4 regions of the Streptomyces sp. NPDC127068 genome follow, and region 1 is predicted to be linked to each of the others. Evidence: riboswitches for the same ligand, from Rfam matches in the RefSeq annotation. Region 1 holds a riboswitch; each other region holds the start of a gene.
What was found. Region 1 has a riboswitch for cyclic di-AMP ahead of ACFWIA_RS22635 (C40 family peptidase). Riboswitches for the same ligand answer to the same signal wherever they lie in the genome.

Region 1 (4,455 bases):
ACGCGGTCCAGGTACCGGGGGCGAAGAGCAGCACCGGTCCCCGGGGGGCCTTCGAGTCGCGCAGGGCGAGCCGCCCGGCGGCCGGGCCCCCGGCGGGCCGGGCCGTTTCGATGCAGTTGTTCATCCCCGTGCTCCGGCTGCTGCGTCGCCAGTGGACGTCGCCCAGTGAGGTGCTGTCGATCAGTGAGGTGGTGCGACAGGGAAACGGCCGCGACCGGTCGGACATGGTTCCTCCTTCACGCGCCGTGACGGACCCCCGCGATGAAGTCCAGGGAGTCTTCGGGAGAAAGGGCCTGTTCCTCCACTGAGGTGAAGGCGTCGAGATAGGCCTTCACCTCAGGTTTTCCCTCCAGGTAGAGGCTACTCGTGAGGTCATCGAGAACGACCACATCCAGATCGTCGGTTTTCGGAAAGGAGAACAGGACGAAGGGGCCGGTGAGCCCGATGTGTTCGCCGGCCGAGAACGGCACCACGCGCAGCCGCACCAGCCCGCGGCGCGCCGTCTCGACCAGGTGGTCGAGTTGCCCCGCCAGCACGGCGGCCCCGCCGACCGGACGCCGCAGCACCGCCTCGTCCAGGACGGCTTCGAGTCGGGGCGGCGCCGCGCGGCGCAGCACCTCCTGCCGGGCGAGCCGCACTTCCACCAGCCGCTCGACCTCAGCCTCCGGCAGGCCCACCACCGAGGCCCGGGTCACCGCCCGTGCGTAGCCGGGGGTCTGGAGCAGTCCCGGCACCACCACGGTCTCCAGGGTGCGCACCCGGTTCGCCTGCTCCTCCAGACAGATGAAGTCCCGGTAGGCGGGCGGCAGCAGCTGCCGGTAGTCGTGCCACCAGCGGTGACCGGACGCGCCGTCCGGTTCGGCGAGCGCGACGAGCAGGTCCCGCAGCGACTCGTCGTCGACCTGGTAGAGGTCGAGGAGGAGCCGCACGTCATCGGCCTTGACCCCGCTGCGCGCGGTTTCGATCCGGCTCACCTTCGACTGGTTCCAGCCCGCTCGTCGCGCGGCCTCCCCGCTGGTGAGGTCCGCGTGGACGCGCAGCCGGCGCAGCTCGGAGCCGAGCTTGCGGCGGCGTACGGCGGGGCGGTGCTGCATGGCCGACTCCTTCCGGCCGGTGGGTGGTCCACCGCCAGACGGTAGAGGATGCGGCGACCGCGGGGGCGCGAGCGGCGTGCGGAGGTAGCGAGGGGGCGTACTGCCGGACTCGCTGGCCGGCGCGGAAGAGTTCACCGCTTCGAGCGACAGATATATGCACATCCTCGTGGATCGGCCCCCGTGACCGGCGCGCAGATGGCAGGCTGGCCGCAGCACCAGTCCGGGACCGTCCGCGAACCATCCGCCTCACGCCGGAGTCCGGTCCCGGTGGGAAAGGGACGACGTCGCCATGGCAGATCATCAGGAAGCATCCGTAACCCTGCCGAGCGAGCCCGCCTCGGTCCCCGTCGCGCGTGCCTACGTGAGTGACGTCCTCGCGGACTGGGGCATCCCCGCCGATGCGGGGGTGACCGACACGGTCCGGCTGATCGTGTCGGAGCTGGCGACCAACGCGATCCAGCACACCCTCGGTCAGTCGCCCACGTTCACCGTCGACGTGGAACTGCTCAGGGACGAGCAGCTGCGCGTCGGGGTCACCGACAGCCACCCGCGCCATCCCCAGCGCCTCCCGGCGGCCGTTCAGCAGGACAACGGCCGTGGCATGGCCATCATCCGCTCGCTCACCGTCGAGCACGGGGGGCGGCTGTCGGTCAGTCCCACCCCCGAGGGCGGCAAGACGGTGTGGATCGCCCTGCCCGTGCAGCGGTGGTGGCGCTCGCCCAGCGCTGACCGTCCCGCCCAGCGCTGAGGCGCGGGGGCGTGCGGAACGACGAGAACCGGTCAGGGCGGGCCGTCACCGCGCCGTCCCGGACTTCCCCGCCGTGCCCCCGGGGTCCCGTCCGGATTCCGTCCTTCGCCCGCCCAGGAGGCCCGTGCGGCCGAGCGGCGGTTCAGGCGCCGCAGCACCTGCCAGGGCAGGACGACCCACAGTCCCGCGCACACCGCCAGGGTGCCCACGGCGGCGGCGACGCCCCCGGCCCGGCCCACGGCCACGTCCACCGCGAGCAGCACCGATCCGGTGAGCGCCAGGGACAGCGCCCCGAGCCCGAGTTCGGTCAGCCGGGACGACACCCACACGATGTCGGGCTTGGCACCCCGTCGGAACAGGTAGCGGTGGATCGCCGCGGGGGCCGTGAACAGGGCCGCGGCGAGGATCGCCAGGCACAGGGAGACCACGTACGTACTGCGCTGCACGAGGTCGAGTGACGGGAAGCGGGGCGTGAACGCGAGGGTCAGCAGGAAGGCGAAGAGGATCTGCACACCGGTCTGGGTGACGCGGAGTTCCTGGAGGAGTTCCCCGAAGTTCCGGTTGGCCCGCTGCATCGAGCTCTCCGCGAGGGGACGCTCGGACCGCTCATCAGTCATGTGTCATGGGTAACCGGTCCGGGCTGCTTCAGCGGGGACCGAAAGGGTGGGGAACGCACACGCCCCGTTCCCCACCCCGTCAGACGGTCAGCACACGGGTCCCCGTGCGCCCCGCTCAGTTCGTCGCATCGCTCACCGCACCCGTCCGTACTTGACGCTCTTGGTCCAGATCTTCGTGAGCCGTACCACGTCGCCGGTTTTCGGGGAGTGCCACATCTTGCCGCCGCCGGCGTAGATGCCGACGTGGTAGACGTTGCTGCCCGAGTAGAAGAAGACCAGGTCTCCCTTGCTACGGTTGCTCGCCTTCACGCGCTTGGTCTTGTTGTACTGGCCCGCAGCCGTACGGGGCAGGTTCTTGCCCGCCTTCTTGTACGAGTACAGCGTGAGTCCGGAGCAGTCGAATCTGCTCGGCCCGGTCGCGCCGTACCGGTAGGGAGCGCCCTTCTTCGAGGCGGCCACCTTGAGTGCCTTGGTCGCGGACGTCGCGGCGGTCGCCTCTGAGGCGGCGCCGGGAGCCACTATGCCGCCGCCTACGGCGACGAGCGTCAGAGCCGAGGCCGTTCCGGCCCTGGTCAGCAGCGACGGGACACGATTGAGCGCAGTCATTGCGCAACCCTTCGTCAGCCGCCTGTGAAGGATGACCTGTCGGGTTCGGGCAGGCGAAGATGCCCGGCCGCTCACGCGGCTTCACCCCAAGGGCCCGCCCGGATCTCTCCGGCGGCCCGTCTTGCTCGGGTCCTCCACTCCTGCCGATCCACTCCTGTCGACCTGGCGTCCGGGCGGCGGCAGGACTCGGCGTCCGCCCGGACCGCCCCGCCGCTGTGGCGGGGGCTTGTCGTCGGAAGGGATCTTCACGCATGAACACCGGAAAAACCGAACGTTACCGCTGGTTTGTGAGTCTCCTCACCCCTGACCCGTTCAGGTGGACAGTCCTCCGAGCGGGCGCAGCCGCGGACATCGGACGACGTCTGTACCAGCGGTGAAACGTCGTTTGCTAAGGATCGGGTAGACATATGAAGCAAGTCGGAACCCCTTGAATGTCTACCCTTTAATACGCTGATCGGGGGTACCTCGTCCGGGCCGTTTCGGGTGACTCTCGGACGCCGGGTCAGTTGCCGTCCGGTGGCACCCCGACGCGCGCCGCCCGTCGTACGCCGTCCAGGGTGCGCAGCGCACGGGCCAGCGTGTCGGCGTGCACCTGGCTCTCGCCGCGCTGGTGCATCAGCGCCAGCGCGTCCCGCAGCTCCACGGCCTTGCCGACGAGCGCCTGCGCGGCGCGCAGGCCTCGATAGGTGTCGTCGGCGCGCGCGGGATTGATCCGGCCGAGCAGGTCCACGGCCTCCAGGTACCGGTCGATGAGTTCCCCTTCGGCGCGGGTCAGCGCCGGCAGCGGGGGCAGGTCGGGAAGCACCGTCGCCTACCGGGTGGCCCGGGTCGCGGGGGTGCCCTTGCGGCTCGCCACGATCCGGTCGACGAGTCCGTACTCCAGGGCCCGGGGCGCGTCGAGGAACAGGTCGCGCTCGATGTCCGCGGCCACCCGCTCGCGCGGCTGCCCGGTGTGCCGGGTCAGCAGCTCCTCCAGCAGGTCGCGGGTGCGCTGGAGCTCACCGGCCCGGGCCGCCAGGTCGTCGGCCCGGCCCTGGACGGGTTCGGCGAGCGAGGGCTGATGGATCATCACCCGTGCCCCGGGCAGGGCGAGTCGCTTGCCCGGCGTGCCCGCCGCCAGGAGGACGGCCGCTGCGGACGCGGCCTGTCCCAGGCAGATCGTCTCCACGTCGCAGCTGAGGAAGCGCATCGTGTCGTAGATCGCGGTCATGGCCGTGAACGAGCCGCCGGGCGAGTTGAGGTACAGCGAGATGTCCCGGTCGGGCGCCGCGTGTTCCAGGTGCATCAGTTGGGCCGTCACGTCGTTCGCCGCGGTGTCGTCGATGGGGGTGCCCAGCATCACGATCCGCTCGTCCAGCAGCTTGCCGTACGGGTCGAGCGTGCGCGGGCC
Region 2 (4,455 bases), on a different contig from region 1:
CGTCGAGCCGGCCGGCCTCGACGGAGTCGCCACCATCATGGCGCGGGCGTTCTCCGAGGGCACCGACAAGCACACGGCCGAGGAGTTCGCCGCCGAGCTGGAGCGCTGCGGCGCCACCCTCGACGCGCACGCCGACCACCCCTGTGTCCGGATCTCCCTCGAAGTGCCCGCCTCCCGGCTGCCGAAGGCCCTCGGGCTGCTCGCCGACGCCCTGCGCGCGCCGGCCTTCGCCGACAGCGAGATCGAGCGCCTGGTCCGCAACCGGTTGGACGAGATCCCGCACGAGACGGCCAACCCCGGCCGGCGCGCGGCCAAGGAGCTGTACAAGCAGCTGTTCCCCGCGGACGTCCGGATGTCCCGCCCGCGCCAGGGCTCCGAGGAGACCGTCGCGGCGATCGACTCGGCCGCCGTGCGCGCCCTCTACGAGAAGAACGTGCGGCCCGCCACGGCGACCGCCGTCATCGTGGGGGACTTCACCGGCGTCGACGTCGACGCGGTCCTCGCGGACACCCTCGGGGCCTGGACGGGCGGTCCGGCGACCCCGCGCCTGGTGCCCCCGGTGACCGCCGACGACAGCGGCCGGGTCTTCATCGTGGACCGGCCGGGTGCGGTCCAGACCCAGGTGCTGATCGGCCGTCTCGGGGCCGACCGGCACGACCGGGTGTGGCCGGCCCAGGTCCTCGGCACCTACTGCCTGGGCGGCACGCTCACCTCGCGACTGGACCGCGTGCTGCGCGAGGAGAAGGGCTACACGTACGGCGTGCGGGCCTTCGCCCAGGTGCTGCGGTCGACGGCGAACGGCACGGGCGCGGCGCTGCTCGGCATCTCCGGTTCCGTCGACACGGCGTCGACCGGGCCCGCGCTGGAGGACCTGTGGAAGGTCCTGCGGACGCTCGCCGGCGAGGGCCTGACGGACGCCGAACGGGACGTCGCGGTGCAGAACCTGGTGGGCGTCGCCCCGCTGAAGTACGAGACGGCCGGGGCTGTCGCGGGCACCCTCGCCGACCAGGTCGAGCAGGAACTCCCGGACGACTACCAGGGGCTGCTGTACCAGCGGCTCGCGGCCACCGGCACCGTGGAGGCCACGGCGGCCGTCGTGAACGCCTTCCCGGTGGAGCGTCTGGTGACGGTGCTGGTCGGCGACGCGACGCAGATCGAGGAGCCGGTGAAGGCGCTCGGCATCGGCGAGGTCACGGTCGTCTCCGGCTAGGAGCGACCGCGGTGGGTGCCGTTCCGTCGTCCGACGGGACGGCACCTCCGTGCGTCCGGCCGGCGTTTCACGCACCGTCAGCGCGGCGCCCCCGGGCGCCGGGCCCGGATGTCCCGAAAGCGCCGGACGTTGCGGTCCGCGGTGTGGCGTGCGCAACAAAACCGCCGATCCGTTTGTCGTAGGAAAGATCTCCGGCTTAGCGTCAGGTCGACTGCCCGTCGTGCGGTACGCCGCAGCCGCGGCACCGGACAGTCATCGCCGAATCCCCCTACGGCGCGAGCCTGGGGAGCCGGGGACCCAACCGTCCCTGGGGTGAATCGGACGCCCGTCGCCACGCGGAGGGGGTCCGTAGGAGACCTTCCTGCTCCGAACCCGTCAGCTAACCCGGTAGGCGAGAAGGAAGGAAAGGACCACCCACTTCATGGCGTTCACCCGCGCCACCGGGAAGCACCGTCGTCCGACGCGCATGTCGCGCACCACCGCGAACGTCGCGGGCGTCGCCACGCTGACCACCACCGGTGTCATCGGCACCCTCGCCTCCCCCGCCCTGGCCGTCGACGAGCCCTCCGCCCTGGAGGACACGGGTCTCACCAAGACGATCTCCATCGGGGACGCCGTCGCCGACGAGATCGACACCCAGGCCGCGGTGCAGCAGATCGCCGCCGACGAGGCCGCCGCCCTGAAGCTCGTCGAGGCGGAGACCAAGCAGCGCCTCGCCGAGCAGAAGCGCCGGGCCGAGGCCGAGGCCGCGAAGGAGCGCGAGGCCGAGGAGCGGGCGGCCCGCGAGGCCGAGCGCAAGCGCCTGACGACCTACGTCAGCCCCGTCGCCGGTGGCCACGTCTCCACCTCCTACGGCGCGGGCGGCAGCATCTGGTCCTCCGGTACCCACACCGGCATCGACTTCCACGCCGGCACCGGCACCCCGATCCAGTCCGTCGGCTACGGCACCGTGGTCGAGGCCGGCTGGGGCGGCGCCTACGGCTACAACGTCGTCATCAAGATGCACGACGGCACCTACACCCAGTACGCGCACCTGTCGTCCGTGGCCGTCACCGCGGGCCAGTCGGTCACCGCGGGCCAGCAGATCGGCCTCGCGGGTGCCACCGGCAACGTGACCGGGGCGCACCTGCACTTCGAGGCGCGGGCGAGCGCCGAGTACGGCTCCGACCTCGACCCCGTCGCCTACCTGCGCGCGCACGGCGTGTCCCTCTGAGCCTCCCCCCAAGGACGGCACCACCGAAAGCCCCGGCTCCGGCCGGGGCTTTCGTCGTTCCCGGACCGCGGGCGCCCTACCGGCCGAGCGCCCCGTGACCCGGTCGCCGGCGGGTAATCCATCGTCCGGAAATTCCAGGGAACGGTGAAGAGCGGTCGGAAATTCCGGCGAGCTGCAATAGAGTCACCGAATCAATGTCGATCGACCGCGTTTCGCGGGCACGGAAGCGGAGGTCCCCCCATGCGCATTCCCGCCCATTCGGTATGCACGGCCATTCGGGACGACATCGTCAGCGGTGCACTGGAGCGGGGGAGCCGACTCACCGAAGACGTGCTCGCCCGCCGCTACGGAGTCTCCCGCGTCCCGGTGCGCGAGGCGTTGCGCACGCTGGAGGCCGAGGGGTTCGTGGTCACCCGTAGACATGCGGGGGCCTGTGTCGCCGAGCCGACCGACCGGGAGGCGGCCGACCTGCTCGACGTGCGACGGCTGCTGGAGCCCCTGGGGGCGTCCCGCGCGGCCGAACGGCGCACGGACGCCCATCTGAAGGTGCTGCGCGGACTGGTGCGCCTGGGGCAGGAGCGGGCGGGGAACGGGACCGGGGACGAGCTGCGTGCCCTGGGCAGCTGGTTCCACGAGACGCTGATCCAGGCCTGCGCCAGCCACGGGCTGATCGCCATGCTCACCCAGGTGCGGCACAAGACCGCCTGGATGTACACGGTCGAGCCCGCTCAGCGGCCCGCCGAGGAGTGGACGGAGCGCGGGGCGATCATCGACGCGGTGGCCCGGCGCGACGCGGAGCGGGCCGGCGTGCTGATGGCCGCGCACACGGAGCGCGGGATCGCGGCCCACCGCCGCAAGGCCGCGCGTCGCCCGGAGCCGCTCCGGCGCTCGGGGACGTCGAAACATCCCGTCAACACGGGAAGCGCCGTCCCGTAACAAAGGGCCGCCACGATGTGACCGTCGATCACTGGCGCCGCGCTTGGCGAAGGAATTCGCTGGAATGCGTCGTGCCGTGGTGTCGTTTACTTCGAGCGGGGATCGCGCGGGGAATTTCGGGAATGCATCCCCGAATGTGCGGCGCGGACATTCACTGGTTTCGCGGGTGTCCCTCGAATTCGACGGAACACCCGCGCGCGGACCGCGGTCAGACCGTTTCGGGAAGCTGCTCCAGGCCCTCGGCCACCAGCTTGGCCAGTCGGTCCAGGGCCGCGTCCGCGCCCTCCGCCTCGGAGGCGAGGACGACTTCCTCGCCACCGTGCGCACCGAGCCCGAGGACCGCCAGCATCGAGGCGGCGTTGACCGGGGCGGCGTCGCCCTTGGCGATCGTCACGGGGACGCCGGTGGCCGAGGCCGCCCGGACGAAGATGGAGGCGGGGCGGGCGTGGAGACCCTCGGCCCAACCGACGTTGACGCGGCGCTCAGCCATGTGATGCTGCCCTTCGGGTACGCAAGGTTGCAAGGCTCTGTTCGGTTGTCTAGACCAGTCTCCCACAGCAGCGGCCCTCACCCCCAGGGCCGGCGGAACGCGTGTCCACACCGCCCGGTCGGTCGCCCCGCCGATTCCGTACCTCCCGCCCGGTACCGCCGCTCCCCGCCGCCCCTCGGACGCCGGACCGCCCACCGACCCGCCGCCGCCCGGTCGGAGCACCGCCCTGCCGTGCGCGGTGACCTCAGCCTGCCCCGCCCCCGCCCGGACCGCGACCCGTACGCTGGGCCCCATGCAGAACCCGCCGGACCAGCACGAGTACCCCTCCCACTGGGAAGCCGACGTGGTGCTGCGCGACGGCGGCACCGCGCGCATCAGGCCCATCACGGTCGAGGACGCCGACCGGCTGGTCAGCTTCTACGAGCACGTCTCGGACGAGTCGAAGTACTACCGGTTCTTCGCCCCGTACCCGAAGCTCTCCGACAAGGACGTGCACCGCTTCACCCACCACGACTTCGTGGACCGGGTCGGCCTCGCCGCGACGGTGGGCGGCGAGTTCATCGCCACCGTCCGCTACGACCGCATCGACGCCCACGGCAGGTCCGC
Region 3 (4,455 bases), on a different contig from region 1:
GTCGGGCGGCCCCGTCTCCGCTCGTTTAACGGTCTTAATCGGCGAGGGGCTTGAGGGCCTTGACGAGGCGGCCCCCGAGCGGTCCGTGGAGTCAGTCCTGCGGGAACCGAACGAGCTGCGGGTCCCGCTCCGGCGAACCGACCCCGCCGTCCCCCGTTCCTCCCGCGCCCCGGCAGGGGCAGGGGCACGGGAGGCGGCGGCCGGGGAGGCGCAGCCGTAGGCCCTTGACCCGGAGCCGGGTGCTGCCCAGGCACCCGTGCTCGGGGTCGGGGCGGCCCACGATCCGCGCCAACAGGCATGCGGCGCATGGCGCGTGGACCCGCCCGCGACCGGCCGCGCGCCAGGCCCGACGCAGCTCGCGCCCCCGGGGGCAGGCCCTCGGATCGCCGTCGGCGCATGCGCGGCAGCCGGTGGCGTGGGTGACGTAGTGGCCCCAGGCGGTGGCCTGGGCCGGGGTGAGCGGGGCGTACCGGGGGTCCGGGCGGCGGTGCCCGGTGCGTGCGGCGTTCACCGGGCCAGCAGACCACGAACGCGGGCGCCCGGTGACCGTCCTGCACCGCCGGGCCCGGAACGACGGGGGTGTGCGCCCCGGGCTTCGCCCGTCCGTGGCGGGCGGGGGCGGGACCTCAGAGCAGTTTGCTGCGGGCGGCGCCGGGGCCGGCGACCGACCGTCGGCCCCGGGCGGGCCGGTGACCGCGGGGGGTGCGCCGGTCGCCGTCGAGCCCGGCCGCCTTGCGGGCCCATCGGGCGACGGTCTCGGCGGGCACGCCGATGCTGTCGACGATCCGGGCGGCCTTCTCCCGGCAACCGGGCTCCGGACAGGCGACGGGGTCGCTCGACCCACCGGTCCGCGCCCGCCGCGGTCGGGACGGCTGCGGCGGGCCCGGCTGCGCGGCGGAGGACGGGGCGGGAGCGGACTCGGGTGGTAGGTATCGGGCGGTGCAGCCCAGGCAGACGTACCACGTGCGCATGTGTGGGTCTCCTAGTGGGATTGGCCGGTCCCGGAGCAGGTTCCGCAGGCACCGGTCCATCGTCGGACGACCGGCTTCTGACGGCCGTTCTCGTCCGTCTCCACCGTGTGCTGTTCGTGCTCGGTGAGTCCGGTGCCGCCGCAGGCCGGGCAGGTCTCGTCACTCATCCGTCCAGGATGGCGGACGGGCCGGGGCGCCACCGGGAATCCGGCGCCCCACCACCCGAACCGGGCAGGGGCGGGGGCGGCACGGTTGACGTACCCCGTCCGGCGCACCCCCGTTCCGTACGCGTCCGGACCGGGCACCCGTCCGTACTGCCGGCGGCGGGGCGGGGAGCGACGTCCGGGCCGCTGCCTGCGGAAACGGATGGTGGTCCGGGCGCCCGAGTGGTGTAGAGTCGGGTTTACCGACGCGGGGTGGAGCAGCTCGGTAGCTCGCTGGGCTCATAACCCAGAGGTCGCAGGTTCAAATCCTGTCCCCGCTACTCAGGCCGAAGGCCCGGAAGCCCAGTGCTTCCGGGCCTTCGGTGCGTCCGGGTGAGGTCTGGGTGACCGCTGCCGGTCGTCCGCGTTCACCCGTACGGCCCGTACGGCTCGCTGCGCGTCCCCGGTGGGGCAAGCCTGGGGGCGGCGGGCGGTGACGGGCACGGAGGCGGCGGGAGACGGTACGTGGGCCACGGAGGCGAGCCGACCGACGGTGCCGGGTCCCCCGACCCGGTGCCCGACCCGGTGCCCGGTCCCGTAGCGGAGACGGCGCCCGGCCTCGTACCGGACCCGGCCCCCGACCCCGTACCGGAGAGGGGCCCCGACCCCGTGCCGGGGGCGGCGCCCGGTACGGGCCGGCACCGGCGCTCCACCCGCCGCGGCAGCTGGTTCGTTCGGGTGCTGCCCGTCCTGCTGATCGTCATCGGACTGTTCTACGACGAGCTCACCCCGCTGCACCTCACCGCTTCCCCCCTCTTCGCCGCCGCACCGCTGGCCGCCGCGCCCTTCTACGGCCGCCGCGGGACCGTGGCCGTCGGGCTGATGGCCTGCGCCGCCGCGCTGGGCGAGCGGTCCGCGGACGGCGGCCTGGCGCGGGCCGACGCCATCACCGACCTCGCGACCATCGTGACGGTGTCCGTGCTCGCCGTCGTCATCAACGGCCTCGCCCGGCGCAGCAACGCCCGGCTCGCCTCGGCACGGGAGATCGCGGAAGCCGCCCAGCGCGCCGTGCTGCCGGAGCCCGCCGACCGGATCGGCGGCCTCGACGTCGCCGCCCGCTACGAGGCCGCACAGGCCGACGCGTCCATCGGGGGCGACCTGTACGCCGTGCAGGACACCCCGCACGGGGTCCGGCTGGTGGTCGGTGACGTACGGGGCAAGGGGATCACCGCGGTCTCCGCGGTCGCGGTGCTCATCGGCGCGTTCCGGGAGGCCGCCGAGCAGGAGGCGACCCTGGAGGCCGTGGCCCGACGGCTGGAACGCGCCCTGGCCCGGGAGGGGACCCGCCGGCGCGGGGTCGACGACTTCGAGGGGTTCACCACCGCCGTACTCGCCGAACTCCCGCACGGGCAGGACGTCGTACGGGTCCTCAACCGGGGGCACCCGCCGCCGCTGCTGCTGGCCCCGGACGGCGCTCTGACCGTCCTGGACCCGCGCCGCCCGGCGCTGCCGCTGGGCATGGCCGACCTCGGGGTGTGGCCCGACCGGTGCGACGAGGCGCCCTTCCCTCCCGGCACGACCCTGCTCGGCTACACCGACGGGCTCTCCGAAGCGCGGGACGTGCACGGTGAGTTCTACGACCCGGTGGCGCGGTTGCGCGGCCGGACCTTCTCCGACCCGAACGCCCTGCTCGCCGTCGTCATCAACGAGGTCGCCTGGCACACGGAGGGCGGCTCGGAGGACGACCTGGCCCTGCTCGCGGTCCGCCGGCCCTGAACACCCGGCACGCCACTTCCGCCACTTCCGTCACGTCGTCACCCCGCCGGAGGCGCCCACTCACACCCCGTGACGGACCCCTCCCCGTCGATAACAACTGAGCCACCGTCAGAGAAAGTTCTCTGCTCCGGGGAATATTGTCCAACTGTCAACTCGCCCTGTTCCGCCCGCCCGTGCCCCGATAAGTCCCTGCCATCGGCGGGAACGATCAACTGGAAGCGCTTGGAATCCGGCCCCCGGGTCTATTAACGTTCGATAACGCAGCGCGGTCGTCCCAGCCGTCACCAGAGTCGGCTCCGTGCGCACGCGCCGAATCCCGCAAGGGAACCGGGGAACCACCACCATGGGGTGAATCGGGCAGCCTCTTCTCAAGGACGCCCGTAGGAGACCTTCCTGCTCCGAACCCGTCAGCTAACCCGGTAGGCGAGAAGGAAGGAAAGGAGTACGCCTCAGTGGCGTCCAATCGGCCTGCCCCCGAAGCTCCCTACGTGCCGAAATCGGCCGAGGACGGGGCCCCCTCCACCTCCCCCTACGGCCGGGTCTACGGACCCGATGTGACCGAGGGCGAGACCCGCGAGGTCTGGAACCCGACCGCCGACACCGTCCGACCCGTGCGCGGTCGGCACCGCGTCGCCAAGCAGCGCGGCGGACTCGCCCGCAGCTCCACCGTCCTCGGCGTCGGCGTCATCGCCGCGGTCGGCGCGGGCGGCATCGCCACCGCGCAGGGCGGCAAGCCGGCCGTGAAGATATCGATGCCCGACATCGGCTCGATCATGCCCGGCGACTCCTCCGCGGACACCGCCACCCAGGCCGCCGCACCCGCCGTCGCCCCGCTCACCGGCGCCGGCGTCACCAGCGCCGACACCGCCGAGGGCGCCACCGACGCCGGCGAGGCCCTGCGCGCCCGCATCATGCAGCAGGCCGAACAGCAGCAGGACCAGGCCGAGAGCGCCACCCGCGCCGCCGCCGAGAAGGCCGCCGCGGAGAAGGCCACCAAGGACGCCGCCGCCGCCGAGGCGAAGGCCAAGGCCAAGAAGGAAGCCGAGGCGAAGGCCAAGAAGGAAGAGGAGCGGAAGAAGAAGGAGGCCGAGCGCGCGAAGGCGGCTGCCGCGGCGAAGGCCAAGGCCGAGCGGGAACGCATCGCCAAGCTCGCCAAGAGCTTCTCCCTCCCGCTCTCCTCGTACACGCTGACCTCGACCTACGGGCAGTCCGGCGCGATGTGGTCCTCCGGCTCCCACACGGGCCTCGACTTCGCCGCCCCGACCGGCACCCCGCTGAAGGCCATCGGCAGCGGCACCATCACCGAGGCCGGCTGGTCCGGTTCGTACGGATACCGCACCGTCCTCACCCTCAACGACGGCACCGAACTCTGGTACGCCCACCAGTCGTCGATCGGTGTGAGCGTCGGTCAGAAGGTCTCCACCGGCGAGGTCATCGGCCGCGTCGGCGGCACCGGCAACGTCACCGGTGCCCACCTCCACCTGGAGGTCCACCCCGGCGGCGGCAGCGCGGGCATCGACCCGGCCGCCTACCTGCGCGGCAAGGGCCTCAGCCTCTAGTCGACC
Region 4 (4,455 bases), on a different contig from region 1:
GTGCAGCCGCTCCCTTATGCGCTGCTCGGCGTAGGCGTCGTCCCGCCAGCGGGCCTTGTCGTCCCGGAGCTGTTCGACGCGGGCCCGGGCCTCTTCCTGTTCGCGGAGCTGGTCGGCGATGTCGGCGCGCTGCGAGACGTACTGCCGCATCGGGAAGGCCAGCGCGACGATCAGCGAGCACAAGACCAGGGTCAGCAGGGCGGCCCGGCCGGTGAGGCGGGAGCGGCGGGCCTGGCGGCGGGTCTGGGAGCGGTAGACGCGGGCGGCGGTCTGCTCGCCGAGCACCCGCAACCTGGTCGCGGTCGAGAACCGGTCCCGGTCCTTGACGGCCATCTCTCGGCCTCCCCGTCACTCCCGTGATGTGCGTACGTCCCCGCACACGGTACGGGACCGGGTGCGGGGACGTCCCGCAGCCACCGCGTCCGGCCCTCGGGTCGGGGGCCGGACGGGGTGGTCGTGCGTGTCGTGCGATCAGCCCTTGAACCGCGGGAAGGCGCTGCGGCCCGCGTACACGGCGGCGTCGTCGAGGATCTCCTCGATGCGCAGGAGCTGGTTGTACTTGGCGACGCGCTCGGAGCGGGCCGGGGCTCCGGTCTTGATCTGGCCGCAGTTGGTGGCGACGGCGAGGTCGGCGATGGTGACGTCCTCGGTCTCGCCGGAGCGGTGGCTCATCATGCACTTGAAGCCGCTGCGCTGGGCCAGCTCCACGGCGTCCAGGGTCTCGGTCAGCGAACCGATCTGGTTGACCTTGACGAGCAGGGCGTTCGCGGAGTTCTCCTCGATGCCGCGGGCCAGGCGCTCCGGGTTGGTGACGAACAGGTCGTCGCCGACCAGCTGCACCCGGTCGCCGAGGCGCGCGGTGATGCCGTTCCAGCCCGCCCAGTCGTCCTCGAACAGCGGGTCCTCGATGGAGACGAGGGGGTACGCGTCGACGAGCTCGGCGTAGTAGTCCGTCATCTCGGCGGCGGTGCGCTCCTTGCCCTCGAAGAGGTACACGCCGTCCTTGTAAAACTCAGAGGCGGCGACGTCGAGCGCCAGGGCGACCTGCTGGCCGGGGACGTAACCGGCTTCCTTGATCGCTTCGAGGATCAGGTCCAGGGCCTCGCGGTTGGAGCCGAGGTTCGGGGCGAAGCCGCCCTCGTCGCCGAGGCCGGTGGCGAGGCCCTTCGACTTCAGGACCTTCTTGAGGGTGTGGTAGACCTCGGTGCCCCAGCGCAGGGCCTCGGAGAAGGACTCGGCGCCGATCGGCGCGATCATGAACTCCTGGATGTCCACGTTGGAGTCGGCGTGCGAGCCGCCGTTCAGGATGTTCATCATCGGCACCGGCAGGAGGTGCGCGTTGGGGCCGCCCAGGTAGCGGAACAGCGGCAGGTCGCTGGCCTCGGAGGCGGCGTGCGCGACGGCGAGCGAGACGCCGAGGATGGCGTTGGCGCCGAGCGAGGACTTGTCCGGGGTGGCGTCCAGGTCGAACATGGCCTGGTCGATCAGGCGCTGCTCGGTGGCGTCGTAACCGACGAGCTCCGGGCCGATCTGCTCGATGACCGCGAGGACGGCCTTCTCTACGCCCTTGCCGCCGTAGCGGTTGGCGTCACCGTCACGCAGCTCCAGGGCCTCGAAGGCACCCGTGGAGGCGCCGGACGGTACGGCGGCACGGCCGGTGCTGCCGTCATCGAGGCCCACCTCGACCTCGACCGTGGGATTGCCTCGGGAGTCCAGGATTTCCCGGGCTACGACGACGTCGATGGACGGCACGAGCATCTCCTTCTGGGATGTGACGCAGTGATGCGGGGCCGGTGGCCCCGCCGCCCCTGAGCCTAACGGCCCCCGGGGCTTCGGCCACCCGGCCACCCGGCTCGTGGACAAACGGAAACCAAATTGTTCCGTCGGCAAACAAATGTGCTCGGGGTGCTACACCTGAGCCCCGACGCGTTCGGGGCGCAACGCGTCCCCGGCCGGCCGGGGACGCACCGCCGCCCCGGTGCACGGGGGCGGCGCACCGGGGCGGACTGACCCGAGGGGACGGGTTCCCGGCCGGGCCGGGGCGCGGCCCGGGACCGGGTGTGCGGCTCACGGCCGGGGCGGGCCGGAGCCGGGAGTGGTCCCGTGGGGCCCGTCGGGCCCGGCGGTGACCACCGGTTCAGCGGGGGTCAGGAGAGGTGGAGCTGCTGGCCCGGGTAGATGAAGTCGGCGTCGTCGACGATGTCGTCGTTCAGCTCGTACAGCTTCTGCCAGCCGCCCTTGACGCCCTCGGCCTCGGCGATGGCGCTGAGCGAGTCGCCGCTGACGACCTTGTACTCGCCGTCGCCCTTCGCGACCTTCTTGCCGGTCGGGGTCTCGACCGTCTTGGTCGGCGCGGCCGGCTTGGCGGGCTGCGCCGGGGCGGCCGGGGCGCGGTCCTCGGCGCGGGAGGCGCGCTGCTCGGTCTGCTGCGGCTGCTGCTGCTTCGGCTGGGCCTGCTGCACGGGGGCGCTCTGCTGCGGCTGCTGGGTCTGCGGCTTCGGCTGCTCGGCGGCGCCGCCACCGTAGGGGGCGCTGGAGAGGCCGACGCCACAGCTCGGCCAGGCACCCTTGCCCTGGCCGGCGAGGACCTTCTCGGCTATCTCGATCTGCTGGGCCTTGGTGGCCAGGTTCGCGGAGGGCGCGTACTTGGTTCCGCCGAAGGCGGCCCAGGTGGAGGCGGAGAACTGGAGGCCGCCGTAGTAACCGTTGCCGGTGTTGATGGACCAGTTGCCGCCCGACTCGCACTGGGCGACGCGGTCCCACTCGGCGGCGGTGGCGGCGGACGCACTGGTCGCCGTCAGCAGCGGGGCGGCGACGGCCGCTCCGGTGACCCCCGCGAGGGTGACGATACGAGTGGCCTTGCTGGGCTTGCGGTGCTTGCCCTTGCCGGAAAGCAGCATGAAGACATCCCCTCACCGACGCCATACGAGGTGAGCTGTCGGGTTCGGGCCGAGTGAGTGCCCGGCCGCGCGTCCAGCGCGCGGCTCCACCCCTAGCCGTCCGGTCGTCTCCCGGGGAGTCTCGTCGACTCCCCGAACGACCCCGTCCGGCGCTTACCTTGGGTCCCCCGCTCCTGCCCACGGCGCTTCACGCGTCGAGTTTCCCGAACTTCCGTCGGCAGGATTCGGCGTGACGGAGGTCGGTGCCCGCATTGGCGAACGGCCATGACCGTAGGCATGGGGCGGGCCGAAACTCAAAGCTCAGCCGGGTCGATGAGACCCATGTCTCACTTCCGCCCCACACCTCAAAACGGACATTAAGGAGCGAACTACTGCTTCTTTTCGGTGGCTTCGGGCGCCAGGTCAAGGCTCTGGCCAGGGAGGATGAGGTCGGGGTCCGTTCCGACCGTGCCCTTGTTGCCGTCGTAGAGGGTCGACCAACCCCCTTCGACACCCTGGGAGTCGGCGATCGCCGACAGGTTGTCACCGGACTGCACCGTGTACGACTTGTCCAGTTCGTCACGGGATGCACTGCTGCGCGAGGCGTGCTCCGCCGCGGTGTCGCCCTCCCGGGAGGCGGCGGCCTCCTCGGCCGCCGGGGCGCCGCGGTGACGGCCCGAACCCTCCTTCGCCTCCGCCGTCGTCGAAGCGTCCGCAGCCGCCTCGGAGGCGCCTGACGAGGGGGACGAGGAGCCGGGCTCGGCCGACTCGCTGCCAGTGCCCGTACCGGGCGTCCCGTCTGCCGGGTCGCCGCTCGACGAGGACTCCCCGGGGGACGCCTCGGACGACGGGGAGGAACTCGACGAGTCCGAGGGGTCGGCGGAGTCCGAGGGTCCCGAAGAACCCGTGGCGCCGGGGGAGGTGGCGCCGTCGGAGGGAGCCGCGGAACCGGAGGCGTCCTCCGAAGCGCTCGGCGAGGTCGAGGAACCGGGTTCCGTCGTCTCCGCCGGTCGGGGGGTCTGGGACGCGGGCCGGTCCGCGGTGGAACGGGACCCGTCCGACTTGCCGGCGGCCACCCCGCCCGGGGCGGTGTCGATGACCGCGCTGCCCTTGTTCCCCTTGTCCGACTTGGACGGAACGCCCGGGTCCACGGCCGCCGCCGGGCCGCCCTTGACGAGGCCCACGGCTTCGCCGCACCCCGGCCAGGCGGTGGGTCCCTGCGCGGCCAGGATGCGCTCGCCCACGGTGATCTGCTGGGACCGGCTGGCCTGGTCGGGGCTGACCGCGTAGGTGAGCCCGCCGTGCTTCTCCCACGCCTCCTGGGTGAGCTGGAGACCGCCGTAGAAGCCGTTGGCGTCGTTCGCGCTCCACGCGCCGCCGCTCTCGCACTCCGCGAGCCGGTCCCAGGTCGCTGCCTCCGCCGCGGTCGCACCGCTCGCACCGAGCAGCGGAAGGACGATCGCGGAGCTGGTCACCCCGGCCGCAACGACCAGAGGGGGGGCCTGTCGGGGGCGTCGATGACGACCGTTCCCGGAGAGCATGCGGTGGCCTTTCGTACGACAGCAGGACCGAACAC

Region 2: another riboswitch for cyclic di-AMP. It lies ahead of ACFWIA_RS19675 (M23 family metallopeptidase); the one in region 1 lies ahead of ACFWIA_RS22635 (C40 family peptidase).
Region 3: another riboswitch for cyclic di-AMP. It lies ahead of ACFWIA_RS30370 (M23 family metallopeptidase); the one in region 1 lies ahead of ACFWIA_RS22635 (C40 family peptidase).
Region 4: another riboswitch for cyclic di-AMP. It lies ahead of ACFWIA_RS00645 (transglycosylase family protein); the one in region 1 lies ahead of ACFWIA_RS22635 (C40 family peptidase).

Annotation. Positions count from the first base shown of each region.
Region 1 covers NZ_JBHXEN010000036.1:78,996-83,450, forward strand. Annotated here, with positions in the region: gene ACFWIA_RS22615 (DUF397 domain-containing protein) at 1-226, opposite strand, end outside; gene ACFWIA_RS22620 (helix-turn-helix domain-containing protein) at 237-1,094, opposite strand; gene ACFWIA_RS22625 (ATP-binding protein) at 1,384-1,842, shown strand; gene ACFWIA_RS22630 (DUF6328 family protein) at 1,875-2,459, opposite strand; gene ACFWIA_RS22635 (C40 family peptidase) at 2,592-3,065, opposite strand; cyclic di-AMP (ydaO/yuaA leader) riboswitch at 3,070-3,267, opposite strand; gene ACFWIA_RS22640 (hypothetical protein) at 3,568-3,870, opposite strand; gene ACFWIA_RS22645 (ATP-dependent Clp protease proteolytic subunit) at 3,877-4,455, opposite strand, start outside.
Region 2 covers NZ_JBHXEN010000029.1:78,898-83,352, forward strand. Annotated here, with positions in the region: gene ACFWIA_RS19670 (M16 family metallopeptidase) at 1-1,210, shown strand, start outside; cyclic di-AMP (ydaO/yuaA leader) riboswitch at 1,457-1,619, shown strand; gene ACFWIA_RS19675 (M23 family metallopeptidase) at 1,632-2,423, shown strand; gene ACFWIA_RS19680 (GntR family transcriptional regulator) at 2,664-3,359, shown strand; gene ACFWIA_RS19685 (HPr family phosphocarrier protein) at 3,568-3,849, opposite strand; gene ACFWIA_RS19690 (GNAT family N-acetyltransferase) at 4,142-4,455, shown strand, end outside.
Region 3 covers NZ_JBHXEN010000063.1:18,306-22,760, forward strand. Annotated here, with positions in the region: gene ACFWIA_RS30345 (hypothetical protein) at 92-511, opposite strand; gene ACFWIA_RS30350 (hypothetical protein) at 627-971, opposite strand; gene ACFWIA_RS30355 (hypothetical protein) at 983-1,138, opposite strand; tRNA gene ACFWIA_RS30360 (tRNA-Met) at 1,382-1,455, shown strand; gene ACFWIA_RS30365 (PP2C family protein-serine/threonine phosphatase) at 1,700-2,890, shown strand; cyclic di-AMP (ydaO/yuaA leader) riboswitch at 3,188-3,331, shown strand; gene ACFWIA_RS30370 (M23 family metallopeptidase) at 3,343-4,449, shown strand.
Region 4 covers NZ_JBHXEN010000001.1:142,239-146,693, forward strand. Annotated here, with positions in the region: gene ACFWIA_RS00635 (septum formation initiator family protein) at 1-333, opposite strand, end outside; gene eno (phosphopyruvate hydratase) at 472-1,752, opposite strand; gene ACFWIA_RS00645 (transglycosylase family protein) at 2,148-2,900, opposite strand; cyclic di-AMP (ydaO/yuaA leader) riboswitch at 2,905-3,140, opposite strand; gene ACFWIA_RS00650 (transglycosylase family protein) at 3,269-4,354, opposite strand.